Regions from separate parts of the [Clostridium] scindens ATCC 35704 genome, predicted to be linked through region 4. Evidence: predicted binding sites of a transcription regulator. Region 4 holds the regulator's gene; each other region holds the start of a gene.
The links. Region 4 encodes Rex, which represses fermentation and respiration genes when NADH is low (regulators of the CRP and FNR family bind a similar motif). Its sites were predicted from a motif close to ATTGTTAANTANTTAACAAT; they were not measured.
Positions count from the first base shown of each region.

Region 1: hypB (hydrogenase nickel incorporation protein HypB) is a predicted target of Rex. The motif match lies at 6,282-6,301, and genes of this name have one in related genera.
Region 2: HDCHBGLK_RS02460 (aminoglycoside phosphotransferase family protein) is a predicted target of Rex. The motif match lies at 2,547-2,566, and genes of this name have one in related genera.
Region 3: HDCHBGLK_RS01280 (trans-4-hydroxy-L-proline dehydratase activase) is a predicted target of Rex. The motif match lies at 4,133-4,152, and genes of this name have one in related genera.

Region 1 is NZ_CP036170.1:2,352,462-2,360,598, reverse strand. It holds gene HDCHBGLK_RS12180 (FadR/GntR family transcriptional regulator) at 128-835, shown strand; gene HDCHBGLK_RS12175 (DUF5692 family protein) at 1,418-2,458, opposite strand; gene HDCHBGLK_RS12170 (hydrogenase maturation nickel metallochaperone HypA) at 2,478-2,822, opposite strand; gene HDCHBGLK_RS12165 (FAD-dependent oxidoreductase) at 2,842-5,547, opposite strand; gene hypB (hydrogenase nickel incorporation protein HypB) at 5,581-6,249, opposite strand; gene larC (nickel pincer cofactor biosynthesis protein LarC) at 6,709-7,932, opposite strand; gene tnpA (IS200/IS605 family transposase) at 8,083-8,137, opposite strand, start outside.
Region 2 is NZ_CP036170.1:479,011-487,147, forward strand. It holds gene HDCHBGLK_RS02450 (hypothetical protein) at 1-401, opposite strand, end outside; gene HDCHBGLK_RS02455 (cell wall hydrolase) at 514-1,596, shown strand; gene HDCHBGLK_RS02460 (aminoglycoside phosphotransferase family protein) at 1,670-2,425, opposite strand; gene adhE (bifunctional acetaldehyde-CoA/alcohol dehydrogenase) at 2,738-5,353, opposite strand; gene HDCHBGLK_RS02470 ([FeFe] hydrogenase, group A) at 5,558-7,288, opposite strand; gene HDCHBGLK_RS02475 (NAD(P)-binding protein) at 7,282-8,137, opposite strand, start outside.
Region 3 is NZ_CP036170.1:272,398-280,534, reverse strand. It holds gene HDCHBGLK_RS01295 (efflux RND transporter permease subunit) at 1-2,542, shown strand, start outside; gene HDCHBGLK_RS01290 (HD domain-containing protein) at 2,561-3,097, shown strand; gene HDCHBGLK_RS01285 (DUF1848 domain-containing protein) at 3,151-4,095, shown strand; gene HDCHBGLK_RS01280 (trans-4-hydroxy-L-proline dehydratase activase) at 4,229-5,137, shown strand; gene hypD (trans-4-hydroxy-L-proline dehydratase) at 5,142-7,517, shown strand; gene HDCHBGLK_RS01270 (acylphosphatase) at 7,681-7,950, shown strand; gene HDCHBGLK_RS01265 (TetR/AcrR family transcriptional regulator) at 7,992-8,137, shown strand, end outside.
Region 4 is NZ_CP036170.1:2,874,871-2,883,007, forward strand. It holds gene HDCHBGLK_RS14730 (GntR family transcriptional regulator) at 1-477, shown strand, start outside; gene HDCHBGLK_RS14735 (NADP-dependent isocitrate dehydrogenase) at 500-1,696, shown strand; gene HDCHBGLK_RS14740 (helix-turn-helix transcriptional regulator) at 1,814-2,017, opposite strand; gene HDCHBGLK_RS19040 (DUF6472 family protein) at 2,175-2,351, shown strand; gene HDCHBGLK_RS14745 (flavodoxin family protein) at 2,379-3,107, shown strand; gene HDCHBGLK_RS14750 (alpha/beta fold hydrolase) at 3,104-3,802, shown strand; gene abc-f (ribosomal protection-like ABC-F family protein) at 3,820-5,736, opposite strand; gene HDCHBGLK_RS14760 (redox-sensing transcriptional repressor Rex) at 5,864-6,508, shown strand; gene HDCHBGLK_RS14765 (bifunctional ADP-dependent NAD(P)H-hydrate dehydratase/NAD(P)H-hydrate epimerase) at 6,599-8,116, shown strand; gene alr (alanine racemase) at 8,100-8,137, shown strand, end outside.

The DNA.
Region 1 (8,137 bases), 520 kb from region 4:
GTCCTTACATTTTTACGCCGTCTGGCTGTCGCTTCTTAAATAAATGGTTTGCGCCAATATACTTCCAATTTCTTGAACCGTCCAATGGTATATGATACAATCAAGCCAGTACAAAGGAGGGGATTTCATGGAATTTCAAAAGATCAGTTCTCCGTCTCTGCGGGAACTCTTCGTAGACCAGCTGGAACATATGATTCTGTCCGGCAAACTAAAAATTGGCGAAAAACTGCCTCCCGAACGCCAGCTGGCAGAAATGATGCAGGTAAGCCGCGCCGTAGTGAACAGCGGCATCTCTGAACTGGAAAAGAAAGGCTTCCTTATCGTAAAGCCAAGAAGCGGAACCTATGTAGCCGATTACAGACGCAAGGGAACCTTGGACACCTTGATGTCCATAATGAAATACAACGGAGGCCGCATCCGGAACGAAGAAATCCGCTCCATCTTTGAAGTGCGAATCGCGCTTGACACTCTGGCCGCCCAACTGTGTATTGACCGTATCAGCGACGAGGAAGTGCAGGTGCTTCTGGAAATCATCGAGCAGATCCGGGATGCCAAAGACAATCAAGAGGCAATCCAGGCCGCGTTCGAATTCCAGCATGAATTCGCCCTGGCATCCCAGAACACCCTGCTTCCACTGATCTTCCAGTCCTTCCGGGCTCCTATCTTCACGATGTGGGAGCGCTACTGCGACCTCTATGGCATCCAGTCCCTCTACGAGAGCAACTATGTCATGTGGACCTATATCCGCAACCGGGACACCAAAGGCGCCATCGAGTGGATTAATTATTCCCTGGGCGAATGCATCAGCGGAAGCCGGCAGATCTATTACGAGTAAAGGAATCTTGGCGAGTTGGCGACCGCCCGGGGGGTCTGGGGGATTCTTCGTCCCATCCGCTTACCTCCAGAATTCCCCAGACACCCCCGGGCTCCCGACAATTTACCGGCGATTCAGCGCCCGCGCTGCCCCATATGCACACCTTACGCCGAAACTTCTTTTGCGGCCTTGACCTGTCTAATTCCAATAAAATAAGCCTACAGCAGAACCGACTCCATCGCTCCCGCTGTAGGCTTATCTCTAAATATCAGTATTGTCTAATCTCTAACTAAAAATCCCTGCTCTTATCCGCTCTTTCAACCGCTCCCCTGCCGCAATCTTCTCCCTGCACAGTGTACGTTAACGCCCGCACTCCTCGCAGATTGCCAGCAAATTGGCGCAAGCCGGGGCGGCAGAAGCGGGTTTTCGAAGGTAAGTGAAGGCATCCGGAGGATCCGTCCCCGGTATGTTAGTCCGCAGGAGAGGAGTCCTATGACGACTCTTCTGCAGACTTACATACCGGTGGACTAGCCGCAGGTGCCGGAACGTCGCAGAAAACCCGCTTCTGCCGCCCCGGCGTCCACCAATCCACAAATCCATCCCTTATACCTCCGCTCTTTCCATTGCAATCTGGAAATCTTTCTGATCCGTGAATATTTCATTCTTATAGGGGTTCTTCTTCTGCTGTTTTGACCGCTTGATAATCACAGCCAGGCAGATCACATTCGCTGCCAGTGCCAGCAATGCCACTACGCCCTGCATCGTCGGATCAACTGCCGCAGGTCTTGTGGCTGCATCCATGAATCCATCGGAATACAGGATCGGAATCGTGGCGAACCGGCTGGTATCCTGGAACATCGGGAATACCTGCGCGAACATGCACCACAATGCCAGCGTGTTAGCACGGTTCTGAATCCATCCGCCCTTATTCCACAGCGCATTGGCAAAAGTAGGAGCCAGCAGAAGCGCCAGTCCGCAGTACCATGCGTGGGTCGGAAGGTTGTTGTAAGTATACTCGAAGTTCCACAGGTCATAGGCTATGATAAAGCACCAGGTCATATCCGGCCACAGCATATCCTTTTTGTCTTTGGAGGAATAGATTCCCCACCATCCTGTCATACAAAGGATATTTAATATGCCGGCGATTCCGTTGACCCAGTTCCACCATCCGCCATACAGCCATACGTTCTCGGATGACAGCCACCAGCGGTCTCCATACTCTGCCAGGGCCATCGCGCCCCTTACGCCAGACTCAAAGTCGCTTACGACTGCGATCAGGATATTGATTGCCACGATCACAAACGGGAACACCTTGAACCAGTTGGTCTTGCCGATCTTCCACTTATACTTCAGCATCATGAAGCCGATGCATCCCGCGGTAGCCGCGTATAGTTTTGCATAGTGGAACCAGCTATTCATATGTACATAGGTAGGATTATTAAGCGCCCACTCCGCACCGTTAGCCGCGCCAACATAGATGGCAATGAAGTACACGGTCAATGCTGCCGGTACGATCAGAAAGCAGAATATCCCTCCCACCTTCGTACGTCTTGCCAGTTCATTCGCAAGAATCAGTCCCGCAAATACCAATAGCCATCCAAGCAGCTGCCAGCCGGCATTCTCTCCATAGATTTGAAATAGCATGATTATCCCTCCCTCTTTCTCAGCATGCCTCTATTTCCTTGATATTAAATTCGTTTCCTGCCACCAGATATGTATTTCCCCCCAAGCAGAACGGACATACTTTCCCGTGCTCCACCGTTCCATAGGTCTGATGGCAGTCCTCGCAATATGTCACCGCCGGTATCTCCTGGGTAATCAGTTTGGCTCCCCGCAGCAGAGACGATTTTTCAGATGCCCATTTCCAGCAGTCTTTCAAATAAGAATCCACTACGCCTGAGACTTCCCCGATTTCCAGCGTTACATTTGCCACTTGGGTAAGCTGGTTTTCCCTGCCCACCGATTCCAGGCTGTTGATGATATGAAATACAATTCCCAGTTCGTGCATAATCTACCGATCCTTTCTATCACTGGCTCTTCCTTCCAAACTTAATCTTAAGCCCCCGCTTCATCGCATATGGCAGAATCGCCTTGAACTTATCCTCAGACCGGTACATTTTACTGCACTCCGGATGCTCGCGGTAAAGATGGATCGCGTCAAATTCGCATTTTGTCGTGCACACGCCGCAGCCGATACATTTATTCTCGTCCACGACAGACGCGCCGCAGCCCAGGCATCGGGCAGTCTCAATCCGCACCTGTTCTTCCGTAAACGTCTTGCGTGCATCCCTGAATGACTTGCGCCGATCAATGGTTTCATCTATTCCCGGTATCTGGCGCGAGGAATTGTCATAAGCATCCAGCTTGATATTCTCTTTATCCAGTTCGATAAACTGACGCCGGTTCCTTCCGATGGTAAGGCTGCTGCGCGGCTGCACAAACCTGTGGATGGAGATGGCTCCTTCCTTGCCTGCCGCAATGGCGTCAATCGCGAATTTGGGTCCTGTGTATACATCGCCGCCTACAAAGATATCCGGCTCGGAACTCTGATAGGTCACCGGATCCGCTACCGCCGCATTTCCTCTTCCAAGTTCTACTTTGGAGCCATTCAGCAGTTCTCCCCACTGGATGCTTTGTCCGATGCTTAAGAACACTCGCTCGCAAGGAACCGTAACCGTATCTTCTTCATCATAGACAGGAGCAAAGCGCTTTTCTTCATTGAACACAGACAGGCATTTCTTGAATACGATGCCGGTGACCTTTCCATCCTGCGTCAATATTTCTTTTGGCCCCCAGCCGCAGTTCACAGCGATTCCTTCTTCCTCTGCTTCCTCTACTTCCTCCGCGGATGCCGGCATAATGTCCCTGCCTTCCAGACAATACATAGACACTTCTGAAGCGCCGCATCTTGTCGCGGTGCGCGCCACATCGATCGCTACATTTCCGCCGCCCACAACGACCGTGCGTCCCTCTACCGGATAGGACTTATCTGCTCCCGTCTTACGAAGGAAGTCTACCGCCGTCATCACGCCCTCTGCCGTCTCGCCAGGGATGCCTGCCAGTCTTCCGCCCTGGCACCCTATGGCAAGATAGAATGCCTTATATCCCTGGGCGCGCAGTTCATCCAAGGTGATATCCTTGCCCACCTCGATACCGCAGCGTATCTCAACGCCCATCTGGCGGATAATCTCTATCTCTGCATCCACCACATCCTTTTCCAGCTTAAACGATGGAATGCCATACACCAGCATGCCTCCCGGCTTCTCATTCTTCTCGAATACGACCGGACGGTATCCCTTCTCTGCCAGATAGAATGCGCAGCTTAGTCCGGCCGGTCCGCCTCCGATGATCGCGATCTTCTCTTCGAACAGACGGCCTGTCGTAGGAGGAACGATTGGCGGAATATACCGGTTCTCTGCTTCCAGATCCTGCCGGGCGATAAACTTCTTCACTTCGTCGATGGCCACCGCCTGGTCTACCGTTCCCCGGGTACAAGCATCTTCGCATCGGCGGTTGCACACATGCCCGCAGACTGCGGGGAATGGATTCTCCTTTTTGATCAGCGCCAGCGCGTCCCTGTACTTGCCCTGGGCTGCCTTCTTCAGATACCCCTGTACAGCGATGTGCGCCGGACAGGCGGTCTTGCATGGGGCCGTTCCAGTATCATAGCAATTGATCCGGTTCTTATCCCGGTAATCCTCATCCCACTTTTCCGGTCCCCATTTTGCGCCATCCGGAAGTTCATGCTTCGGATAGGATACGGGACCGTCCTTGGTGCACAGCTTCTGTCCCAGCTTGACCGCGCCTGCCGGACAATACTCCACGCAGCGCCCGCAGGCTACGCAGTCCTGCGTCTCCACTCTTGCCACATAGGCAGAGCGGGACATATTGGGAGTATTAAACAGTTGGGAAGTCCGAAGGGCGTAACAGACATTGACATTGCAGTTACAGATGGCAAATATCTTATTCTCGCCGTCAATGTTGGTAATCTGATGCACGAACCCGTTGTCCTCCGCACGCTTGAGAATCTCCATCACTTCGTCGTATGTAATATATCTTCCACCCTTATTCGTCTCCACCACATAGTCCGCCATATCTCCTACCGCGATGCACCAGTCTTCGGGATCATCGGCGCAGCCTTCATCATAAGTCTGGCGGGACATTCGGCAGGAGCAGGGGCTTGCGGCGTATTTGCCATTATATTTCTTAAGCCAGTGGGAGATATGCTCGATATCAATGGATTGATTCTCCATCTCAATGGCTTTCTCCACTGGTATGACATGCATGCCGATGCCTGCGCCTCCCGGAGGAACCATAGGGGTTACCTTCTCCAAAGGAAGCCTGGACATCCGCTCGAAGAACCTGCCCAGTTCCGGATGCTCTTCAAGCTGCTGCTTATTCATATTAGTGAATTCCGCGCTGCCTGGCACGAACATGGGAAGCACATATTGCTTCTCCCGCTTTGGATTCTCCCAGTTGTATTCGATAAGCCCTACCCGGCTCATTTCATCCAGCAGTTCCTGAAGCTTCTTTTCCTCTTTCCCCGTAACCTTCAGCATCTGCTCAAACGTCATAGGCTTTCGCACCTTCATCTTTAACGCTACTTCTGCCATCTCATCGGTGACGATACAGGCAAGCCCCCAGTATTCCGGATCCTCTGTGGTCACTTTATGGCCTATTCGGTCTGTGATCATCTGACCCAGCTGCAAAATCAATTCCCTTCGTTCTGACATTCTCTCTCTCCTCTCCGCTTATCTTTTTGTCCGCTATCCGTTCCATTCCTTTACCTGATCTCTCAGCCAGTCCGTCCATTCCTCCATGCCTTCCCCGGTACGGGCACAGATTGGAATGATCCGTGCATTGGGATTACGCATCAGAATATTCTTCCTGCATGCTTCCATATCGAAATCAAAATACGGCAGCACGTCAATCTTGTTAATAAGGACTACATCGCAGATGGAAAACATGAGCGGATATTTAAGCGGCTTATCGTCTCCCTCCGGCACGCTTAGAATCATGGCATTCTTTACCGCTCCCGTATCAAATTCCGCCGGGCATACCAGATTGCCCACATTTTCCAGAATGGCAAGTTCCACATCTCCAGTCTCCAGTCCGGCAAGTCCCTGTGCCGTCATATCTGCATCCAGGTGGCACATGCCTCCGGTGTGAAGCTGGATTGCTTTAACTCCAAGGCTGGCAATCGTCTTTGCATCCACATCGGAATCGATATCTGCCTCCATAACGCCGATCTTCATCTCGTCTTTCAGCCGCTCGATCGTACGCGACAGAGTCGTCGTCTTTCCTGATCCCGGCGAAGACATAAGGTTCAGCAGAAATACCTTCTTTTCTTTTAATTCTTTCCTCAGTTCCTTTGCACGCCTGTCATTATCCGCAAAAACGCTCTGCTTGATTTCAAGAACCCTGAATTCTCCCATCACTCACAACTCCTTTTCTGGTCATACCAGTTTTTGTTATTTTTCTGTCATTGTATGATTATTATATTATTTTATATAATATTTGTCAATTTAAAGCAACATTTTTATATATTATGCACTATTATTCTTTCGCTTTTTATGCACATTTTTTGTTTTTTATTTTTGGTATTTGGTTTAGCCAATTCCAAATGTTTCTATCTCACTTCTTTCCTGCTTGGCACAAGAAATAAGCCCAATTATGCTTCTATATAAGGTCATACCCAGCGGGTTATGGCATGAAACTATATATTAGCAAGCATATAAAGGATATTAATGTATGGGAATCTTAGATAAATTCAAAAGAAAAAAGGAAGATAACGAACCCCCTCAGCTAGAGTTGCTAGGCGAAAACTCAGAGGCCCCCGGCTGGGATGCCATTTCAGAAGCATTTGATACCCTCTATCCCGGACAAGATAGGCGTTACCAACGAGGAACTTCTGTCCGACTCCCTTCCTCCTTCATACACTCCGAAAGGACCATCTGGTAAACTTCCTGAAATGATCTATCATGCTCCTTACAAAGTCTGACAACACTCTGGTATTCCGGATATTTCCTTATCTGCGAGCCCAGAGCGCATACTTTTACCTGCGCATCCCCGAGGCATGTGCGAACCGTCTCCATGCTGCGCGCGAGGACGCTCCGCTCCATCTGCTGCCTGCGGATGCCGATGGTTGTCGTCTCTTCAAATATGATCTGTTCCATCTGCTTTACATTTTCTTCCGTACAGATGACGTTCAACTGATAAGCCGGACGGTTTTTCTTCATATAGACAGGCGTATAGCTTACATCTCTGGCTCCGGCCTCAAAGAGGCGATCCATTACGTACCCCAGCGCCTCTCCCGTGCAGTCATCCATATTGGTTTCCAACTTCCAGATGCAGTCTCTGCCATAAGACGCCTGCCCTTCAATCAGCATGGCTCTTAGGATTCCAGGCCTGTCATACTCTCTTTTCCCGGCCCCTATGCCTATTTTCCTTAGGGAAAATGTTTCCGGCAACTCCTTTGCTGTCCTGATTGCCGCTACGATTGCCGCTCCGGTAGGCGTTACGAATTCGCCTTTGGATTCAGTTATGCAAAGATCCAGATTATGTTCGGATGCGATATTCGCAACCGCCGGTACCGGCACCGGAAGAATGCCATGCTGGCACCGGATGGTGCCGCACCCTTCATACAGGACAGGGACGATGCATTCCGTAATTCCAAGATTATCCAGACATACGGCGACGCTGATAATATCCACGATAGAATCCACTGCCCCCACTTCATGGAAATGAACCTCTTCCAAAGGAACGCCGTGGGCTTTGGCTTCTGCCTGAGCCAATATGCCAAAGATACGCTTTGCGATTGCTTTCGCCTCCCGTGTCATTGCGCCATTGTCTATGATATGCAGGATTTCCTTCATTCCACGGTGCTCATGGCTTCCTTTATGACTATGGCTATGTACCGTTCCATGTCCGTGCAGATACTCCATATCATGATCGTGGTTTTCATGGGCGCTGTCCAGAATCACCGCGAAGTCGCAGGCATCAAGCCCGGATTTCTTTACCCTGCCGATTTCGATCCGGAAGCCTTCCAGCGGCAGGCTCTCAAGTGCATCCTTTAACGCCTGCTGATCCGCTCCAAGGTCCAAAAGCGCTGCAGCCATCATATCGCCGCTGATGCCGGAATAGCATTCCAGATATAATGTTCTAAGTTACAACCACCACTTCAAGTGGTGGTTTAGCCTTAGCCCTCCAAAGGGCTATTGTTACTGCTCGCCCCGAAGGGCGGTATCGCAAGCACTTTTACTGGTCCGCTATAAAGCCGCACCTCTTGAATCTTCTTTTCTTGAATCCTCTGCTTGCTCTTTA
Region 2 (8,137 bases), 1.3 Mb from region 4:
TCATCTTTTAACTTATCTACGCACACCTGCCAGATATGCTTAAAGCACAGCGCGCTGGCTTCATGATGGCCATCCGCTATAATGCCGAATCCCCCATACCAGGTATTTGCGATCACGAATTCCACATCCCGGATCAGATTCTCGCAGGAAGCGTGATAGAGTTCCTCGATATCGCAATCCGGAGGCAGCATATTATCCTTGAGGACTTCAAATACATCTTCCCCCCTCTTGATTACAAATATAACCGACAGGTCTTCCATAAATGATACCACCAGCGTATCTTTTTCCGAGATATGCTTCCCATTCAGCGCCTGGCTGTCGGTCAGCTCGCTTTTGACCCAAGGATAGATCTTTTCCTTGATGTTTTCATATTTATAATGCTCTTCTTCGTATTTTCTCATCGTCTTTTCCTCTCAATCATACATTCTATGTTCTATTCTAACAAAATTTGCTTTATAAAGCAATTTGTTGTATAATAGATAAGCACTCGCTAGAAAAGGAAAGGATGTGTATATGATAAGTACAAAAAAGAAACGTATATTACGGTCAGCCCTGGCGCTGGTTCTAACCACCGTAACAATAGCTTCTGTGAATACTTCGGTATATTCGGCACCTTCCGCAGAAGAACTGGAAGATACTACCTCCGGCCTGCAGGGTGAATTGGATGATTTGAACAGTCAATTATCGTCCTTAAGCGCTGAACTGGACTCAGCCTCTTCAAAAATTGAAGATTTATCCGCTGATGTAGAAAAAGCCAAGCTTGACCTGGCGGCAGCTCAGCTTAATGAGGATGCACAGTATGATGCCATGAAGGACAGGATTAAGTTCATGTATGAGGGCGGCAGCGCCTCCTTGATTCAGATCTTATTCTCTTCTCAAAATATGGCCGATTTTCTTAACAAAGCAGAATATGTAACAACGATAAGCGAATATGACAGATCCATGCTGGACGAGTTGCGCGATGTGCGTATCAGCGTCGAAGAAAAGCAGTCGGATCTGGAGAGCAAGCAGCAAGAACTTGCTTCATTGCAGGAAAACCTGGAGGCAAAGAAGAATGAACTGAATTCCAAGATCTCATCTACCTCCGGACAGCTGGATGATTATAAATCACAGCTGGAACGCGCAAAGGCCGCCGAGGAAGCCAGCAAAGTGGCACAGAACAATGATATTTCCGGCTCCATTACGCCTCCTGCCAATAATGGTAACAGTAACAACAGCAGCAATTCGAATTCCAACTCTGGTCAGATAGACGCTAACACCAGTGATGTTGCTTTATTTGCTGCTCTTCTTGAGTGCGAATCCGGCAGTTACGACGGCATGCTTGCCGTTGCAACGGTTATTATGAACAGGGTTGCAAGCCCCAGTTATCCCAATTCGATACGCGGCGTAATCTATCAGCCGGGCCAGTTCGGCCCAACCTGGAATGGCAGTCTGAACAGGGTTCTGGCAAGAGGGCCTTCCTCAACAGCCTATTCTGTCGCCCAGGCGGCTTTAGGCGGCGCACGACACTCTGCCGTCATCAATTGCTATTCTTTTAATGGCGCGGCATGGACTGATGTACCGGGAGTCGTGATCGGTGGAAATGTTTTTTATTAGAATTTTCATGGACATATTATGAAGGATTAAATCAAAGGGCATTACTATAGTGAAATAGTAATGCCCTTTTTGTCTATTGATAATCCATCACATCAATCCATTTCATCAGGAAATCTTTCTCCAGCTCATTGTCTTTCTCCAATTGCGAAGCTGCTACGATCGGAAGCCACTGCTGCACGTACTGTCTGGCGGTGTCGCTCTTCTTGCAGAATAGGTTCAGGTACAGATCTGCCGCTTCCTGATCCTTAAGCGCGAACAGAAGATATGTCATTGCCGCATCGGCGCTTGCATTTCCCTGGGTGGCATGTGCCCAGTCAACAACCGTCATCTTCCCGTTCTTTCCTACGAGCACATTGCTGGGATTGAAATCTCCGTGACATAGCTTCGTATGCTTTGGCATGCTTTCCAACCGGGTCAGAAGTTCATATCTCTGAGTAGCATCCAGTTCTTTCAAGCCGTTGATCTGCCTTGCAAGCTTATCCTTCAACTTGTTCAGCAGTGGCGCTTTCTTCTCATGTACCTTCAACTGCAGATCCACGAAATCAGACATGTATTTCTCCAGATTGTCATGGTCGACTTTCATCATCTCTTCCAGCGTCTTGCCATCCTTGTATTCGATGACCAGCGACCACTTCCTGTCGATCTGGGTCACTTCTTTTAACTTTGGTATATCTAAGCCAGTCTCTTCTACCCTTACCGTATTCAAAGCCTCGTTAAAGACTGCTGACTTCGGATGGAAGGTCTCAAATACTTTGACAATGCTATTATCGCATTTATAAACCTCTTTGTAAGGACGTTTTAATATCAGATTACCTTGCTCCAGTTTCATAAGCCATACCTCCTTGTAGTATTTGCCGTTCATTTTTTTGATGGCTTAATTATACACCAGCAGGAAGCATTTGAAAAGAGTTATTTGATATTTTTTTAACTTATTTTTTTATTATATTTTTATTGTTATATATTTAACATATCCGGCAAATTACGTACAAAAAGGGGCGGGTTCTGCACGGGATATGAGCCTTCCGATCGGGCAGAACGCCGGATATATTAATGGATTGGAAAACAGTAAGGGAATTCTTTAATGTAGTTATCAAGACGCAGCAAGAGCACAGCGAACTGCTGCGCTCTTGCTCTTTGATTCTTATTTTCCGTAGTAGCATTTCAGGTAGATTTCCTTGATCTCTTTCATCAGAGGATATCTTGGGTTGGCGCCTGTACACTGATCGTTGAAGGCCTGCTCAACCATGTCATCCAATGTATCAAGGAAGTACTTCTCGTCTACGCCGTAGTCTTTGATCGTCTTCTTGATTCCAATCGTATCTTTTAATTCTTCCAGTTTCTTACAGAAGTTATCGAATACTTCCTGGTCATCCTTTCCCTGGCATCCTGCGAATCGTCCTAGTTCTGCATATCTGGCCTGCGCATGCGGATACTGGTACTGAGAGAATGTTCCCATCTTGGTTGGAACTTCCGCTGCGTTGTATTTCATTACCTCTGTTAGAATTACTGCGTTTGCAACGCCGTGTGGCAGATGATGGAATGCGCCAAGCTTATGGGCCATAGAGTGGTTCAGTCCCAGGAATGCGTTGGCAAATGCCATACCAGCCATGCAGGAAGCATTGGCCATCTTCTCTCTTGCCTCAGGGTCATTGGCTCCATTTTCATATGCAGATGGCAAGTAGTCGAATACTGCCTTTACCGCCTTCATTGCAAGTCCGTCTGTATAGTCGGTTGCCATGATAGATACATATGCCTCGATGGCATGTGTCATGACATCGATACCGGATGCGCTGGTCAGTCCTTTTGGCTGGGTCATCATGTTATCTACGTCTACAATTGCCATGTTTGGAAGCAGCTCGTAGTCAGCGATCGGCCATTTTACCCCTGTCTCTGCGTCTGTAATAATTGCAAATGGCGTAACTTCGGAACCTGTTCCTGAAGATGTAGGGATTGCCACGAAGTATGCCTTCTCGCCCATCTTCGGGAAGGTATATACTCTCTTTCGGATATCCATGAAGTCCATAGCCATATCTTCGAAGTTTGCTTCCGGATGCTCATACATCAGCCACATAATCTTGGCAGCATCCATTGCTGAGCCTCCGCCAAGTGCTATGATGGTGTCTGGCTCGAAAGCCCTCATCTGGTCAGTACCCTTCTGGGCGCACTGTAATGTCGGGTCTGGAGCAACCTCATAGAAGCATGTATGCTGGATTCCCATTTCATCCAGTTTTTCTTCAATTGGAGCAACATAGCCATTCTTATATAAGAAGGAATCCGTTACGATGAATGCTTTCTTCTTATTCATAACTGTTCCAAGTTCATCAAGCGCAACAGGCATACAGCCTTTCTTAAAGTATACCTTCTCAGGTGTTCTAAACCACAGCATGTTTTCTCTCCTCTCAGCAACCGTCTTAATATTGATTAAGTGTTTTACTCCTACGTTCTCTGATACGGAGTTTCCTCCCCAGGAACCGCAGCCAAGGGTAAGAGATGGAGCCAACTTGAAGTTATACAGGTCGCCGATACCGCCCTGGGAAGATGGCGTATTGATTAAGATACGGCAGGTCTTCATTGCTTCGGCATGTTTTGCGATCTTCTCCTTCTGCGCCGGATGTACATACAGAGAAGCCGTATGTCCGTATCCGCCGTCCGCAACCAGCTGCTCTGCTTTTGCAAGCGCCTCATCGAAAGTCTTTGCCCTGTACATTCCAAGTACCGGAGACAGTTTCTCATGTGCAAACTCTTCGGATATGTCAACAGATTCTACCTCTCCGATCAGGATCTTCGTATCTTCCGGAACGTTAACGCCTGCCATCTTCGCAATCTCATATGCGGATTTACCAGGAATCTTGCTGTTCAGAGCGCCATTGATGATGATGGTCTTGCGTACCTTATCTAATTCTTCGCCTTTCTTAAGGAAATAGCATCCGCGGTATGCAAATTCTTTCTTTACTTCATCGTATATGCTGTCGAGGACGGTTACTGACTGCTCGGAGGCGCAGATCATACCGTTGTCAAATGTCTTGGAGTGGATGATGGAACTTACTGCCATCTTAATATCTGCCGTGTCATCAATAATAACAGGAGTATTTCCAGGTCCTACGCCGAGTGCCGGCTTTCCTGCGGAATATGCTGACTTAACCATTCCAGGACCGCCTGTGGCAAGCGTGATATCTGCATCTTTCATTACTGTATTTGTAAGTTCCAGGGATGGAACATCAATCCAGCCAATGATTCCTTCCGGAGCGCCTGCCTTTACAGCAGCGTCCAGCACGATCTTGGCTGCGGCAATCGTACATGCCTTTGCAGCTGGGTGCGGGCTTATGATGATTGCATTTCTTGTCTTCAGACAAATCAAAGTCTTAAATATTGCTGTTGATGTAGGGTTGGTCGTAGGGATGACCGCTGCCACCAGTCCGATTGGCTCTGCAATCTTCTTAATTCCATATGCAGCATCTTCTTCCAGCACGCCGCATGTCTTTGTGTTCTTGTATGCATTGTAGATATACTCAGCCGCATAGTGGTTCTTGATCACCTTATCTTCCACAATTCCGCGTCCGGTCTCTTCCACTGCCTGCTTTGCAAGCGGAATACGCATCTTGTTTGCTGCCATCGCTGCCTCGTAGAAGATCTTGTCTACCTGCTCCTGATTGTATGTAGCAAATACTTTCTGAGCCTCCCTCATCGCCTTCATTTTGGCTTCGAGGGCCTCTACGTTGTCAATGATTTCTGGTACTACTTCCTTCTTCTTAGCCATCTTGATTATCCTCCCTGTGAATGTGTATTCTTCATTACAGCTCATAGTATACGAAATTGTTAATTATTTGTCAATAGGTAATTGATATTTTTTTAACAATTATTTCAAGTTCACATATTCTCCACCAAAAAAGCGGCTCACATGCGGCCAATGTCCTTTCTATCTGACATCAGCCACATGGGCCGCGCTTTCTATCGCTGGATTCTATTCTTTTCTATGCTCAGTATGCAGCAGCATGTGCGCCTTATGGGAATTTGGCTTCTCAAGATATTCATCATATATTCGGATGATGTCCCGATTCTCATGGGAGAACCGAACATTCGCGCCTGCATCCAGCATATACAGATTCTTTCCTCTGTCGTATGCCCTCTCTTCTCCATCGTGGATCGGCTGCCCGCCGCCGCCAACACAGCCTCCCGGACATGCCATGACTTCCACGAAGTCATAATGGACTTCTTCCCGCTCGATCCGCTTCAGCAAAACTCTGGTATTTGCCAGGCCGCTTACCACGGCGGTCTTCACTGTAATATCATCTATCGTGAAATCAGCCTCTACCACGCCGTTATTCTCCTGGAATCCAGGACTTCTGACAACCCGGAACGCATCTACATCCGGATTCTCGCTCTTAAGCAGGTAGTATGCGGAGCGAAGAGCCGCTTCCATTACGCCGCCCGTAGCGCCGAAGATCACGCCTGCGCCTGAGCCTTCCCGCATAGGCGTGTCGCTTTTAATATCTTCCAGCGTATCCGGACTTATATGGGCAGAACGGATCATTTTGATCAATTCCCTGGTAGTGATCACCGCGTCAACGTCATGGCCCGCGTATTCGCCGTAGAACAATTCCATCTCCCGCTCATCCTTCTTGGCTACGCAAGGCATGACAGAGACTGTATAGATCTGTTCCGGGGATACGCCTATTTTTTCTGCAAAATAGGTCTTCATAATGGCGCCAAACATCTGCTGAGGGGATTTTGCCGTTGACAGATACTTCACCATATGCGGGAACTGGGACTTTACGAAGCGTACCCAGCCCGGACAGCAGGAGGTGAACATGGGACGATCCTTCAGTTCGCCTGATGTAAACCGCTTCAAGAACTCTGTTGCCTCTTCCATAATCGTCAGATCCGCGGAAAATGCCGTATCAAATGCATAGTCTACTCCCATTCTCTTGAGCGCGTCCAGAATCTTTCCTACCGTTGCTTCTTCCGGATCAAGGTTCAATCCTTCGCTCCAGGCAGTCCGCACCGCAGGGGCTACCTGTGCGATCACGATCTTATCCGGATTGGCGATGGCATTCCATACCTTCTCCGTATCGTCCCTTGCACGAAGCGCGCCTACCGGGCAATGGGTAATGCACTGGCCGCACAGAGAGCAGTCCGCCTCCTCGATGCATCTGTGGCCGCCTACGTTGATGGTCGTCCTTGACCCTGTGCCTTCCACATCCCATACGCTAAGTCCCTGTATCTTATCACATACCTGTACGCAGCGCATGCATTTGATACATTTGGAAGAATCGCGAATCAGAGGAAAGTTCTTATTCCATGGCTGTCTCTCGATCTCGGATTTATACGGATTATCAAATATGTTCAAGTCGTTGGCAACCTTCTGCAGGCTGCAGTTGCCGCTTCTTGGGCAGGTCACGCATTCACAGTCATGCTGTGAAAGTATCATTTCTACCGTTGTTCTTCTGTGGCGGCGCACCTTCGGGCTGTTAGTATGGATCACCATTCCATCTTTTGCCACATTGTTGCAGGAAGTAATCAGACGATCCTTTCCTTCCAGCTCCACCACGCATACCCGGCAGGCCGCAATCTCGTTGATGCCCTTCAGGTAGCACAGTTTTGGGATCGGTATTCCATTTGCCGCGGCAGCCTCCATAATGGTGGTATTCTCTTCTACAGATATCGCTTTTCCATCAATTGTAAGATTTACCATAATGTCTCTCTGCCTCCCTTAAATATGCCATAGCCAAAATGGTCGCACCGCAGGCAGCGGGATGCTTCCTGCTTTGCTTCCTTCTCGGTCATGCAGTTCTCTACGCCCTCAAAGTCGCATACCCGCTCGCAGGCCTCACGTTCTGTAAGGTTAACCCTGCCACAAGGAGTACGGTCCTCCAGATGGGCTTCAGGGATCTCTACATCACAGGAAATCTCATGATGGTAACCCAGATACTCATCGATGTTGGCTGCTACCACCTTCGCAGCCGCGATCGCCTTGATTACGGATGCCGGCCCGCTTGCGCAGTCTCCTCCGGCAAATACCCCTGGCATATTCTCGAACGCTCCCGAACTCTTCGTGACAATCTTGCCCCGTTCTACCGGAATTCCCGATTCCTCAAAATGGCGGGTCTCGATATTCTGTCCAATCGCAACGATCAGCACGTCGCACGGGATATAGACATCCTCCTCGCCAGTAGGCTTAATGCTTGCCCTTCCGTCGCGGATCGCGCTGACCATCTGCGGCGTTACATAGATGCCTTTTACATGGCCTTCTTCATTCACATCAATGGCTGCCGGTGCCTTTAGCGTCTGTAATTCAATGCCTTCTGCCACGGCACCGTCTATTTCCCCAGGAAGAGCCGTCATATCGGCAACCCTTCTACGATAGACGATGCTTACCTTCTTGGCTCCCAGCCGCTTTGCAGTACGGACTGCATCCATGGATACGTTGCCGCCCCCGATGACCGCAACCTCCTTGCCGGATAAGTCCATAATCTCATTCTTTCCTACATTCCTGAGGAACTGGACCGCTGACAGCACTCCATCGGCATCTTCCCCTTCCAGC
Region 3 (8,137 bases), 1.1 Mb from region 4:
GTCGGCGCAAAGCCAGGCAGCAGGAAGCGCGGATGTAAGCAGCATCCTGTCGGCGGATATGGTCAAGACGATTCTGGCCGCGGAGAACTTCAGCATGCCTGCGGGGTATGTGACGGAGGGGGGAATTGATTACCTGGTCCGCGTCGGCGACAAGTTCAAGAGCATTGAAGACATCAAGGATCTTGTGCTGATAGACATGGAAGGCATCGATCCTGTCAAACTGTCGGATATTGCGAATGTGGAACTGGTGAATAATTCGGATGAGACGTACGCGAAGATTAACGGCAAGCCCGGAGTCATGCTAAGCGTTCAGAAACAGACCGGGTACTCTACCGGAGATGTAAGCAAGCGAGTGCTCGAGAAACTGGATCGTTTAAAGAAGGATAACGCAGAAATCAAGACGGTAACGCTGATGGATCAGGGCGTATACATTGACCTTATCGTCCATTCCGTATTGCAGAACCTGATCTTTGGAGCCATATTGGCGGTGATTATCCTGCTGGTATTCTTAAAGAGCCTCCGTCCTACATTTGTTATTGCGTGCTCCATCCCGATCAGTATCATGACAGCGCTGGTTGCCATGTATTTCTCAGGGGTAACCCTGAACATCATATCCTTATCAGGGCTTGCGCTGGGTGTCGGGATGCTGGTGGATAACTCTATCGTCGTAATTGAGAATATATACCGCATGAGGAATGAAGAGGGCGCTTCCGCCAAAGAAGCGGCCATAGAAGGAGCAAGACAGGTAGGCGGGGCAATCATGGCCTCTACGCTGACGACGGTCTGCGTATTCCTGCCAATCGTGTTTACCAGTGGAATCACCAGACAGCTGTTTGTAGACATGGGGCTTACCATCGCATACTCGCTTCTGGCCAGTCTGGCTGTGGCTCTGACCCTGGTTCCTATGATGTCCGCGGGATTGCTGAAGAAGACGGAAGATAAGGAGTCAAAAATATTCGCCAAGATCAGGCAGGGATATGGCAAACTGCTTGAAAAGGCGCTGCATAAGAAGTTTCTGGTACTGCTGGGGGCTCTGGCGCTGTTCATAGCAAGCATTGCATTGGCCCTGTCAAGGGGAACAGAATTCATGCCTCAGATGGAGAGCAACCAGATCGCTATGACGCTTAAGACAGAAGAGGGAAGCAGCCTTGACGATACAGCCAAGGTGGCGGATCAGGTAATGGACCGGATTGGAAAGATTGAGGATATCAAGGATATCGGCGGCCTGGTATCTGCATCTGATATGATGGGGACGCAGACGGAATCGAATGTAATTGAATTCTACGCGATCACAAAGGATCATCCGTCCCTGGACAATGGACAGCTTAAGAAAAAGATCGAAAGCGTAACAAAGGATATTGACGGCGAACTTACCGTAAATATGTCCAATATGGATATGAGCGCTCTTGGCAGCTCGGGGATTAACATCCAGATAAAGGGGAAAGACCTGGATAAACTACAGAAAGTAGCAAATGATGTCAAGGGAATCGTAGAGAAGACAAAAGGAACTCAGAATGTACTGGATGGAACAGAAGACAATAACGAGGAACTGCGGGTCGTAGTGGATAAGACAAAGGCAACGCAGCATGGCCTTACGGTGGCTCAAGTATACCAGCAGCTGTATGGAAAACTTGCAGAAGCCCAGACGGCCACCACGTTGGCAACCGATACCAATGATTATGATGTCTATGTACTGGATGATGCCAACGAGAGCCTTAGCAGGGAGGACATCCGCAATCTGACCATCACTGCCGAGAAGCAGGATGGAACATCAGAAGATGTGAAACTGGCCGACATTGCCACATTCGAAGACGCCTGTGGCCTTAGAGCAATCAGCCGGAAAGATCAGAGCCGATTCATGTCGGTTACGGCAGAGATTAAGGATGGGGATAATATCGGCCTGGTCAGCAGCCGGGTGAAGAAGGCGCTGAAATCCTACGACGCCCCGGAAGGATACGAGATAAAGATGACTGGAGAAGATGAGACTATCAACGAGGCGATGATAGAACTCTTTAAGATGCTGGCGCTGGCTATCGTATTTATGTATCTCATCATGGTGGCGCAGTTCCAGTCTCTGCGTTCTCCGTTCATCGTTATGTTTACCGTGCCGCTGGCATTCACAGGAGGCCTTCTTGCCTTATGGATGTCGGGAATGGCAGTCAGCGTAATCGCGATGATTGGGTTTGTAATGCTGTCAGGCATTATAGTCAATAACGGTATTGTATTCATTGACTATACCAACCAGTTGATTGCGGCCGGTATGGAAAAAGAAAAGGCCTTGGTAGAGGCAGGCAAGACCAGGCTCAGACCGATCATCATGACGGCTCTTACAACAATTCTTGGATTGTCAACCATGGCAATCGGCTTCGGAATGGGCTCGGATATGGTGCAGCCTATGGCGGTTGTTACCATTGGCGGATTGATATATGGAACCATATTAACCTTAGTAGTTGTCCCTTGTATCTTTGATCTGTTTCATAAAAAAGAAAAGGCAAGACTTCGTGAAGGTATAGAGGAAATCGAAACCACGTTGGATCAATAATGATAAGAGAGGTACATTATGATTGACAAAGCAATTGAATTTGCAACCAAGGCACACGAAGGACAATTCAGGAAGGGAACCAAGAGGCCATACATTGTGCACCCGGTAGAAGTTGGGGATATCGTGGCGACAATGACCGACGATGAGGAAGTGATCAGCGCCGCTGTGCTGCATGACACGATCGAAGACTGCGAAGGCATTACCCATAGAATTCTGGCCCAGGAATTCTCTGAGCGGGTGGCCTTTATGGTCGCCCAGGAGAGTGAAGATAAGTCCAAGACCTGGATGGAGCGAAAGCGTGCTACCATTGAGCATCTACGCACAGCCTCCAGGGAAGTGCAGATGATTGGATTGGCGGACAAGCTGTCTAATATGAGGGACATTGACAGGGACTATCCCGCAGAAGGGGAAAATCTATGGAACCGTTTTCGAATGAAGGACAAGGAGACCATTGGATGGTATTATAAGGGTATACGGGATGTGCTGGCAGACTCATTTAAAGAGGTACCGGCATTCCTGGAATATTGCAGGCTGATTGCTAAGAATTTTGGCTGAGAGGCAGATAGTTTTCGTTATAAGATAGACAGAAGTGAAACAGGAGTGTGAAGATGATAATCAGTGCAAGCAGAAGGACGGATATCCCGGCTTTATATCCGGAGTGGTTCATTAACCGGCTAAAGGCCGGAGAGGTGCTGGTCCCAAATCCATATAACCGCAAGAAGATAAGCCGTATCCAGCTGTCGCCGGATACGATAGATTGTATTGCCTTTTGGACGAAGAATCCAGAACCTCTGATTCCCTATCTGAGTACGATTGACAAAATGGGATATCCCTATTATTTCCAGATGACGATTACGGATTATGAACAGGATATTGAGGAAAACGTTCCCCGTACTGAAGAGTCTATGGCCACCTTCCTGCTGCTTAGCGAGCGCTTGGGAAAAGAGCGGGTGGACTGGAGGTTTGACCCTCTTCTGCTGACGGAGAAGTATTCCATATCTTATCATCTGGAGCGGTTTGAAATGATGTGCGAGTGGCTTCACAAGGCGACGACCAGATGCATCATAAGTTTTATCGATTCCTATAAGGACAGCCCGTATCTGGAGATGGAGCCGGAGGATATAGTGGGACTGGCGGAAGGACTGGCGCGGATTGGCAAAAAAAATGGCCTGCCGCTCTATACCTGTGCGGAAAAGATGGACTTGAGCAGATTGGGAATTGAGCATGGAGCCTGTATTGACAAAGAAAAGATCCACAATCTGATCGGCTATAAGCTGGATCTTAAGAAAGATGCGGGACAGCGGCGGGAATGCGGCTGTATTGAGAGCATAGATATTGGGATGTATGACACCTGCATCAACGGCTGCAAATATTGCTATGCGACAAGCGGCCTGGAAGGCGCCCGGCGGAGGATGCAGCAGCATAATCCACTTTCGCCGCTGCTGATTGGACAGTTGAAAGGCGATGAGATGATTACGGATCGAGACGTGAAGTCTGACAGGGACAATCAGATTTCTTTGTTCGATTTGCCGGAAATGTATATGAAATTTTAGTGAATATGTAGAAATGACGATGGAAGGGCAGAAACCGGCTGTTAAATACTTGACAACCGGTTTTGCTTTTGATATTTTAGACTAAAGTACAAACTATAGTCTAAAACGGGATACAAAAAAGAGAGGTGGAAAAATGAGCCTGATCACGAGTATACAGAAATACTCTATCCATGACGGAGATGGCATCAGAACAACCGTTTTTTTCAAGGGCTGCCAATTAAGGTGCGTATGGTGCCATAATCCGGAAACCCAGAGTTATAAGAAGCAGATGCTGTATGACGCAGAAAGATGTACAGGATGCAGAAACTGCGAACCAGCCTGTCCGAACCGGGCGATTCGCGGAGAAGAGGGGAAAGTGTTCACGGATATGCGGCTCTGTGACGGATGCGGCACGTGCGTGGATTTTTGTAATCAGAATCTAAGAGAGATCGTAGGAAGAGAATACTCCGTAGATGAATTGGTGAAGGAGTTAAAGAAAGATGAGATGTTCTATGAAGAGTCCGGCGGTGGCGTCACATTATCCGGTGGCGAGGTAATGACAGCGGATATGGACTACGTAGAAGAACTAGCGAAAAAACTTTACCGGCATGGAATCACTGTAACGATTGATACTTGCGGACAGGCGCCATATGAGAACTTTGCCCGGATTCTGCCATATGTGGACACCTTCCTGTATGATATTAAAACGATGGATAGTCAGATACATAAAAAGTATATGGGTGCAGGGAATGAGACGATCCTGTCCAATCTGGAAAGATTAAGCGCGGCGGGCGCAAGAATCTATATCCGGATTCCCACCATCAAGGAGGTTAATGGTACGGATGAGGATATGAAAGCGATGATCAAGTATCTTCAAGAGAAGAATATCCGGGTGGCAAATATTAATCTTCTACCTTATCATAACACCGGTTCAGGGAAGTATGAGAAGATAGGCAGGACATACGATGGAACAGAACTTCATGCACCGGAAAAAGAAGAAATGGAACATTTTGTAGATTTATTTAAGGAATCAGGATTCCACAATATCAAAATAGGAGGCTAGCAGTATGGAAGAAAGAGGAATGAATGAACGGATCAGAAAACTGAGGAAACTAAGCCTGGAGACGCCGGCGCACATTGATATGGAGCGGGCGAAGAGCATGACGGATACCTATGAGAAATATGAAGGAGCGCTCTCCATACCGGAACTTCGCGCCCAGGTACTGAAGGATTACTTTTCGACCAAGACTCTGTACATTGGCGAGGGAGAATTGATCGTAGGAGAAAAAGGAGACTCTCCGCAGGCATCCCCGACGTTTCCGGAATTGTGCTGCCATACCATGGAAGATATGCAGGTAATGAACGACCGGGAACTTATCAGTTTCAAAGTAAAGGAAGAGGATTTTGAACTCCAGGAGAGGATAATGATCCCATACTGGGATAAGAGATGCATCCGGAATAAGATACTCAGGCAGATGACGCCGGAGTGGAAGAAGGCCTATGAGGCTGGGCTTTTTACTGAATTTATGGAGCAGAGGGGACCAGGGCATACGGTGGGCTCTGTGAAAATATATGAAAAAGGTTTTCTGGACTACAGACAGGACATCCAGGAGGCGATTGACCGGCTGGATTACTTTCATGATCCGGAAGCCCTGGATAAGAAGAACGAGCTGGAAGGCATGAAGATTGCCTGCGATGCCATCATGATTCTTGGGGAACGCTACGCTGCATACGCCAGGGAACTGGCAGAAAAAGAGAGCGATCCAAAGCGCCGGGAAGAGTTGCTTCAAATCGCTGCCAACTGCGATGTCGTGCCAGCGCATAAGCCCCAGACCTACTGGCAGGCAATCCAGATGTACTGGTTCGTGCATCTGGGCGTGACGAGCGAGTTGAATCCTTGGGATGCATACAGCCCGGGACGCTTAGACCAGCACCTGAATCCATTTTATGAGCGGGATATAGAAGCGGGAATTCTGGATGATGAGAAGGCTCTGGAGTTACTGGAATGCCTGTGGGTAAAATTCAATAACCAGCCGGCGCCCCCGAAGGTTGGAATTACTTTGAAGGAAAGCAGTACCTATACGGATTTCGCCAATTTGAATACAGGAGGGATCGCGCCGAACGGAGAGAATGGCGTCAACAATGTAAGTTATCTGATACTGGACTGCATGGATGAAATGAAACTGCTCCAGCCAAGTTCCAATGTGCAGATCAGCAGAAAGACACCGCAGAAGTTCTTAAAGCGCGCCTGCGAGATTTCCCGCAAGGGCTGGGGACAGCCTGCTTTCTACAATACCGAGGCTATCGTGCAGGAACTTCTAAATGCCGGGAAATCCCTGGAAGACGCAAGGCGGGGCGGAACCAGCGGATGCGTGGAGACCGGGGCGTTTGGCAATGAAGCCTATATCCTGACCGGATATTTTAACATTCCGAAGATATTTGAACTGACCTTGAATAACGGCTGCGACAAGATGACAGGCCAGCAGTTGGGACTGAAACTAGGCTATGCAACGGAGTTTGAAACTTATGAAGAACTGTACGATGCGTTTAAGAAGCAGATGAAGTACTTCATTGACATTAAAGTCCAAGGAAGCAACGTGATTGAGAAGATTTATGCGGAAGAGATGCCGGTACCGTTCCTCTCCATTATCACCAACGACTGCATTTCTAAAGGAAAAGATTACAATGGAGGCGGCGCGAGATACAATACCAAGTATCTGCAAGGCGTAGGAATCGGAACCATCACGGACTGCCTGGCATCAGTGAAGTATAATGTATATGAAAAGAAGAACTTCTCAATGAAAGAACTGATGCAGGCTCTGGATGATAATTTCGAAGGGCACGACAGAATCCTGAACCTTGTAAGCAACAAGACCCCTAAGTATGGAAATGATGACGAGTATGCAGACAGCATCATGAGGGATGTCTTCGAGTATTACAGGAGCCAGGTGACAGGGCGGCCGAACATGCTGGGCGGGACCTACCGTATTAATATGCTGCCTACCACCTGCCATGTATATTTCGGCGATGTAATGATGGCAAGCCCCAACGGACGTCTGGCCCACAAGCCGGTATCCGAGGGAATCTCCCCGGAAAAAGGCGCAGATACCAACGGGCCGACGGCAGTCGTAAAATCCTGTGCCAAGATGGATCATCTCCAGACAGGCGGAACGCTGCTGAACCAGAAGTTCACCCCAAGCGTAGTCGCAGGCGAGGAAGGGCTGAATCAGATGGCGAATCTGGTGCGTACCTACTTCAACATGGACGGACACCACATTCAGTTCAACGTCATAGATAAAGAAACCCTGATCCAGGCCCAGAAACACCCGGAAGACTACAAAGACCTGATCGTGCGCGTGGCCGGATACAGCGATCATTTCCGTAATCTGAGCAAGGCGCTGCAAGATGAGATTATCGAAAGAACCGAGCAGTCGTTCAATTAGACACACCAGTTTTTTAATTTTGCGCACCAGTTTTTTAAATTGACACGTAACACTTTTCACTTTGACACGTAACATTTTTTAAAAATGTTACGTGTCAAAGTTTGCTTTTTCCATGCAATCGGATTACAATAATAAAAGACTTTACAAGGGAAACGGTGAGAATATGGCAGATGTAAGAAAGCGCCTGGTCTTCTATGGCAGGGTACAGGGTGTAGGATTCAGATATACGGCCAAATATCTGGCTAAGTCCCTGGGACTTACTGGCTGGGTAATGAACGAATATGACGGAACGGTAGTGATGGAGATTCAAGGCAGGGAGCCCATGATCCACAAGTTGATGGAAGGGCTTAACAGGAACGGCTTCATCTCCATCGACTGGATTGATTCCAAAGACATACCTACGGTTGATGAGAGTTGTTTTTATGTACGCTAGTGTGGTAAGATAGAAGAAACAGACGACGTGGAGAGATAAGGATGGAAAAACAGACAGAGAAAAAGAGCATAAAGAACAGGATTGTCTCGGCAGCCTGGCAGCTCTTCTATGAGAAAGGGTATAATGGAACGACAGTAGATGATATCATCGAACTGTCCGGGACATCGAAGGGTTCGTTTTATTACTA
Region 4 (8,137 bases):
CTGGTGACGATTGTGCCGAACAAGGGAGCCTATGTCACGGGAATTACCCCTCAGGATGTGCATGACATCTACAAGATCCGTTCTCTTTTGGAAGGGCTTTGTGCCAGATGGGCGACGGAACACATCACAGGCAGGCAGATCGAAGAACTGGAAGAGATCATTCTTCTGTCAGAATTCCACCTGCGCAAAAAGAGTGCCGAGCAGGCCGAACAGGTGTCGGAACTGGATGGAAAGTTCCATAAAGTCTTGTACGAAGCCTCTAATAGTCGTATACTGGAACACGTATTATCCGATTTCCATAAATATGTCCAGATGGCAAGGATGATGTCCGTAGGAGCCAAAGACAGGGCCGAGCGCTCCATAGAAGAGCACAGGGACATCTTAAAGGCGATCAAGGATAAGGATCCCGATAAGGCAGAGTGGCTGGCAAATCAGCACATCATGAAGGTAATGGAAAATCTTCATATGGAAAACTAACAATAGAAGGAGAGCATGCAAGATGGCAAAGATTAAGATGACAACACCAATTGTCGAGATGGACGGCGACGAGATGACCAGGATCCTCTGGAAGATGATAAAAGAGAATCTTCTGGAGCCTTTTATCGAACTGAATACGGAATATTATGACTTGGGACTGGAGCACAGGAATGAGACCAACGACCAGGTTACGGTGGATGCCGCCAATGCGACGAAAAAATACAAGGTCGCGGTAAAATGCGCGACCATTACTCCCAATGCGGCACGCATGACAGAGTATGATTTGAAAGAAATGTGGAAAAGCCCCAACGGCACCATCCGCGCGATCCTGGATGGAACCGTATTCCGCGCGCCAATCGTGGTAAAGGGAATCGAGCCGTGCGTGAAAAACTGGAAGAAGCCGATCACCATTGCCAGACACGCATACGGCGATGTATACAAAGGCTCTGAGATGAAGATCCCGGGGGCCGGAAAGGTAGAACTGGTCTATACGGCCGAGGATGGCACTCAGACGAAGGAACTGGTACATAATTTTACGGGCGAGGGAATCGTGCAGGGAATGCATAACGTGAGCCAGTCCATTGCAAGTTTTGCAAGAAGCTGCTTTAACTATGCCCTGGATACGAAGCAGGATCTGTGGTTTGCGACAAAAGACACAATCTCCAAGAAGTATGACCATACGTTCAAGGACATTTTCCAGGAAATCTATGATGCGGAATATGATGAGAAGTTCAAAGCGGCAGGCATCGTTTATTTCTATACCCTGATCGACGATGCGGTTGCCCGCGTTATGAAGTCGGAAGGCGGATATATCTGGGCATGCAAGAACTATGACGGGGATGTGATGAGCGACATGGTTTCTTCTGCGTTCGGCTCTCTTGCCATGATGACTTCCGTACTGGTATCGCCGGACGGCTATTATGAGTACGAGGCTGCCCATGGAACCGTGCAGCGCCATTACTATAAGCATTTGAAGGGCGAGGAGACGTCCACCAACTCTGTGGCTACCATCTTTGCATGGACGGGAGCGCTCAGGAAAAGAGGCGAATTAGACGGTAATTCTGAACTGATGGAATTTGCCGACAGGCTGGAGAAGGCGACCATTGATACCATCGAATCCGGAAAGATGACGAAGGATCTGGCCTTGATCACTACGATTGAGAATCCTACGGTGCTAAATAGCGAGGAGTTTATTAAGGCTATCGGGGAGAGACTTTAAGTGGCTTGATTTGTTTTTTCGAGGACGGACGTTGCGGGAAAGGTTGGCATGCTATCCAGTATGCCAAAGACGAAGTACAGGATTATGCCTATAGCCAGCAGTAGGATTTTATTTCTTTCATTTTGATTCCTCCTCGTAGATAAAAATATCTTCAATATTCCTGTGGAAATACCGGGCGATCTTAAAAGCCAGAATGATGGAAGGATTGTATCGTCCGTTTTCCAGGGAGCCGATGGTCTGCCTGGAGACTTCCAGGATATCGGCCAGTTCTTCCTGTTTAAGCCCGTGTTCTCTGCGGATTTCTTCCAGCCTGTTTTTCAAGAATATCCCTCCTTATCTAATGTCAGGTTTACTTTCCATAATTCCAGTATAGCATGCAATACATAAATGTCAAGTTTGCTTTCCATAACTTCCTGCCAAGGTGGTTGAGCGGAAGATAAAATTGTGCTATACTTTTTTCCTGGAAGGAGACTTGGATATGAAAAGTAATTGCGAGTCCTGCGCTCATTATGAATATGATGAAGACTATGAATGCTACACATGCCAGATGAATCTGGATGAAGACGAACTTTATAAATTTGTGAACAATACATATCATGACTGTCCCTATTACAGTTATGGGGACGAGTATGCAGTTGTCAGGCACCAGATGTAAATGCAAAAGAAAAGGGGAGAGGACAAGATGAATATACTGATGATTAATGGCACGATGAGGAAAGGATCTACTTATCAGGTCGGGAAATTGGCGATTGAAGAGATCATGCAGGAAGGGGACCAGCTCACAGAACTGTTCCTTCCCAAAGACATGCCGGAATTCTGCCGGGGATGCGCTGCCTGCATCCGGAAGAGCGAGACGAGATGCCTGGACTATCTTATGTACATGAAGCGGTTTACCAGAATGATCGACGAGGCGGATCTGCTTATATTTACTTCTCCGGTATATGTGATGCACGTATCCGGCGCGATGAAGGCTCTGCTGGATCATTATGGATACCGGTGCATGATTCACCGCCCGGAAGCATCCATGTTTGGCAAGCAGGCTATCTGCATCGTTACGGCTGCCGGAGGCGGCATAAGGTCTGCGCTTAAAGATATCAAAGACAGCCTGCTGTATTGGGGCGTAGGCAGAATTTACACCCTTGGAGTCAAGGTGGGAACCTCCGGCTTTGAACATATGGAACAGGCGGCAAAGGATCAGGTGACGGAAAATATCCGGAAGCTTGCCCTAAAAATACACAGAGAGCCAGCCGCTGTAAAGCCGGGGCTTAAGACAAAGATTTTATTCTATATCATGCGCAAGGTGGTTCGGGATGGAAACAATCCGGCTGACCAGAAGTATTGGGAAGAAAAGGGATGGCTTGCCAAGGAAAGGCCATGGAAGAACAAGACTGGCCAGCAGGTGGAAGAATGATGGATATCAGACTTTATTATGAAAAGGCAGGGGATGGGGAGCCGTTGATAATGCTTCATGGCAATGGAGAAGACGGGACTTATTTTAAGCATCAGATGGAATATTTTTCAAAAGATTACAGAGTCATTGCAATTGATACCAGAGGCCACGGAAAATCGCCGCGAGGAGAGAAGCCTTTTACAATCAGGCAGTTTGCAGAAGATTTGAACGGATTTATGGAAGAACAGGGGATGGAAAAGGCGCATCTCTTGGGATTCAGCGACGGCGGCAATATCGCGCTCGCTTTTGCGCTCAGGTATCCGGGAAAAGTGGAGAGCCTGATTCTTAATGGAGCCAATCTCTGCCCTGCGGGCGTAAAGCCAAGCGTGCAGATTCCGATCGTCCTGGGGTATAAGATCACATCCTTTTTTGGCAGGTTTCATCATAGATCCAGGCAGAAGGCCGAGATGCTGGGGCTTATGACGACCCAGCCTGATCTAAGTCCACGGCAGTTAAAAGAAGTGAAAGCCAGAACCCTGGTGATCGTAGGGGAAAATGATATGATTAAGGACAGCCACTCTTTGCTGATTTGTGAAAGCCTGCCAAATGCCAGGCTTGTAAGAATAAAAGGAGATCATTTTATAGCGGCTAAGAACCCGGAAGAGTTCAACCGGGCAGTCAGCCGCTTTCTAAGAAATTGTGATTCTATTGTTTGAGCAAACCGTATTCTGCTTTATTCCGCAAGTTCTTCCCATTTCTGGTAGAGTTCCTCCAATTCCCCAGCGATCCTGGCCTTTTCTGAGGCCAGTTCCTGGCATTTGACGGAATTGGTGAAGATCTCTTCTTGCATCATCAGGGAGTCGATCTCGCCGTCCCGCTCTTCCAGCAGCGTGATGCGCTCCTCTGTCTTTTTCAATTCATTCTGGCGCTTGCGTTCCTTTGCCTGGGCTTCTTTTTGCTCCTGCCAGCTTAATTTGGCTTCGGATACAGTTTCTTTGGCCGCAGCGGCATCCGCGTCAGGATCGCCAGCGTAGGCGGCTGTCAATTCGTCCTTTTTTTCCAGATAATAATCATAATTGCCGATGTAATTGACAAAGGTCCGGTTGACAAGATCCAAGATTCTGGTGGCAGTCTGATTGATAAAATACCGGTCATGGGACACGTACAGCACCGTTCCGGTATAATCATTCAATGCCCGTTCCAGAATTTCCTTGGAAACGATGTCCAGATGGTTGGTAGGCTCATCCAGGATCAGGAAGTTGGCCTCCGAGAGCATCAGCTTCGCAAGGGAGACCCTGCCCCTTTCCCCGCCGCTCAGATCGCCGATACGTTTGAATACGTCGTCTCCGGTGAATAGAAATGCAGCCAGGACATTGCGTATCTCCGTGTTGGTCAACGTAGGGTAGTCGTCGGATATTTCATCGAATATGCTCTTTTCCATATGGAGTACATGGTGCTCCTGGTCATAATATCCCACATTTACATTGGTGCCCAGGGTAAATGTGCCGCTGTCGGCCGCAAGGACCTGATTCAGTATCTTAAGCAAGGTTGTCTTGCCGGTACCGTTATCTCCGATAATGGCAACGTGCTCTCCGCGCTTGATCTCGAAACTTACATCCGAGAACAAGGGCTGGGAAGGAAAGGACTTGCTTAAGTGCTCGACGTTTAGTACGTCATTGCCGCTGGTACAGGATGGCTCCAGCGTCAGGTGGATTTCCGTGCTTGCCTCCACCGGCTTTTCTACCGGCTTCATTTTTTCCAGCATTTTTTCCCGGCTTTCTGCCCGCCGGATGGATTTCTCCCGGTTGAAAGAGCGGAGTTTCTCAATGACGGCTTCCTGGTGCTTGATTGCCTGCTGCTGGTTCAGGTATTCCTTTAGCTGCGCATCCCGGATCTGCTCTTTTTTCTGGGCATATTCGCTGTAATTGCCCAGATAGGTCATCAGTTTTCCCTGCTCAATCTCCAGAACCTTGGTTACGACCCGGTTCAGGAAATACCGGTCGTGGGACACGATCAGTACGGCGCCCGGGTAGTTCAGCAGATAGGTCTCAAGCCATGCGATGGAATTCAGATCCAGGTGGTTGGTTGGCTCGTCCAATAACAGGATATCGGGACGGGTCAGCAGGAGCTTGCCTAAAGAAACCCGGGTTTTCTGCCCTCCGGACAAGGTATCCACTGGCTTCTTAAAGTCGCTTTCCATAAAGCCGAGTCCTTTGAGAACTCCGGTGATCTCGCTTTCATAGGCATAACCGTTCGCGCGCTCGAAAGCCGCCATAAGACGGTTATACGTCTCAAGGCGGGAATCCAGGGCGTCGCCGCTTAGATGCTTCAGTTCCAGTTCTATAGTGCGGATCTGCTTTTCCATTGCAATGATATCTGCCTTTGCAAGCCGGACTTCTTCGTATATGCTGTTGCCGCTCATCATCTCCTGATGCTGGGCCAGATAGCCCAGGCTTTTGCCTTTGGTAAGGATGACATCCCCGCCGTCAGACGGCAGTTCCCCTACGATTATTTTTAAGAGAGTGGACTTCCCGGCGCCGTTTGGACCGACCAGGGCAGCCTTCTCATTATCCTCTATATGAAAAGATCCATCGGCCACGATTACCTCTTCGCCGAAGGATTTATTGATCCCGTGACATGCTAATATCATAATATCCTCCTTCATACGCATCCGTTTCCATTATATCGAAAATAGGACAAAATACAACTAAAAGTTTGACTTTGCAACCACAATTCTATATAATGATTCTTAGAACAAAATGGGAAGGTGAATATGAGTGGAAGATAGAGGGATTTCTCAGGCGGTGATTCGCAGGCTGCCAAGATACTACAGATATTTAGGCGAATTACTCGAAAATGGTGTGGAGCGTATCTCCTCGAATGATTTAAGCAAGCGGATGAAAGTTACTGCATCTCAGATTCGTCAAGATCTTAACAACTTTGGTGGATTCGGACAACAGGGCTATGGCTACAACGTAAAGTATTTATATACAGAGATAGGCAAGATTCTGGGATTGGAAGAAGACCATAATATTATCATTATCGGAGCGGGTAATCTGGGACAGGCATTGGCCAACTACGCGGCATTTGAAAAGCGTGGATTCATATTGAAAGGAATCTTCGATGTGAATCCGAGACTGGAAGGCGTATCCATCAGAGGCGTGCCGATCCGTATGATGGACGGGCTGAAGACTTTCGTACAGGACAATGACGTAGAGATTGCCGTGCTGACGATTCCAAAGGATAAAGCGATTGAAGTGGCGAACATGCTGGTGGAGAATGGCGTGCGTGCAATCTGGAACTTTGCGCACACAGACCTGAATCTGCCGGAGTATGTCATTGTGGAAAACGTCCACTTATCAGAAAGTCTTATGCAGTTATCCTACAATATCAGCAGATATAACGAAGAACATAAGAAATAGCAAGACGAAAACGTGTAATGACAGGCATGTGCAGACAGGCTGGTCTTTACACGTTCTTTTATATGTTCAATTATTGATGGAGGTGATGGAATGAGATATCTGGCCAGCAGCCGGCAGATGAAGATGGCAGATCAGTATACCATGCAGGAACTGGGAGTTCCATCAATGGAACTGATGGAACGAGCAGCCTTAAAATGCGTGGAAGTAATGGAAGCGCAAAGGTTGGATCTAAGCAGGCCCTGCATCGTATGCGGCTCGGGAAATAATGGCGGCGACGGATTCGCCATCGCGCGTCTTCTGAACCAGAAGGGATACCCCGTAACCGTCTGCTTTGTGGGAAATGAATCCCACCGCACGGAAGAGACCAGGAGCCAGATGCGGCTATTAAAAGAAACAGGCGCCGATATCTGCAACGAGTATAAGCCTGGCGAATATAGTATCATAATAGATGCTATTTTCGGAGTCGGGCTTGGCAGGGAAATCATTGGACGCTATCTCAAGGTTATCCGCCAGATGAACGAGGCGAATGCCATTAAATTCGCTGTGGATATCCCATCCGGCGTTTCTGCGGATGAAGGATGCATATTGGGAGTGGCATTTCAGGCGGATATTACTGTGACATTCCAGATGGAAAAGGTGGGACTTGGCCTGTATCCGGGAAAAGGATACGCCGGCAAGGTCATCGTGGCAGATATCGGAATAGATACGGATAAGACCGTAGCCGATATAGGCGTGGCTTATACTTATGAACCGGAGGAATTCCGGAAACTGCTGCCTAGAAGAATGGAAGATTCTAACAAAGGAATGTATGGCAGACTGCTGATCATAGCCGGGAGCAAGGGCATGTCAGGGGCTGCCTACCTGAATGCAAAGGCGGCTTATAAGGCAGGGGCAGGGCTGGTACAGATCTATACGCCCGAAGATAACCGAATCATCCTGCAGGAGCTTCTTCCGGAGGCGATTGTTAAGACCTACGACTTTTTTGACGAGGGAGAACTTATCCGCCTGCTGAAATGGGCAGATACGGTATGTATCGGCTCAGGGATGGGAACCAGTGAAAAGTCTAAGAAAATACTGAAGACGGCGCTGGAAAATCTAAGCGTCCCATGCCTGATCGACGCGGACGGCCTGAATCTGATCGCGGAGCACAGGAAATATATGGACCGGATTCCCCATGATCATTTGATTATCACGCCTCATATGAAGGAGATGTCCCGGCTTACGGGCATCAGCGTTTTAGAACTGAAAAGCCGCAGGATGGAGATCCTAAAGGAGTTTACAGAAAAGCACCATATAACCTGCGTTTTAAAGGACTCCAGCACCGTGGTGGCATCCCCCGGGGAACGCGCCTATATCAACCGCTCCGGCAACGCTTCCATGGCGAAGGCAGGCGCAGGAGATGTGCTGGCTGGCATCGTGGCCGGGCTTATGGCCCAGGGGATGGACTGCCAGGAGGCAGGGATCCTGGGGACCTACCTGCACGGCCGGGCAGGGGATCTGGCCCGTCGGGAAAAGGGCAGCTACAGCGTGATGGCGGGAGATTTAATAGAATATTTAAGTGAAGCATTTAAGGAACAGGAGGAAAAAAATTATGAACAATTATACTAGAATCTGTGCAAGGGTGGACTT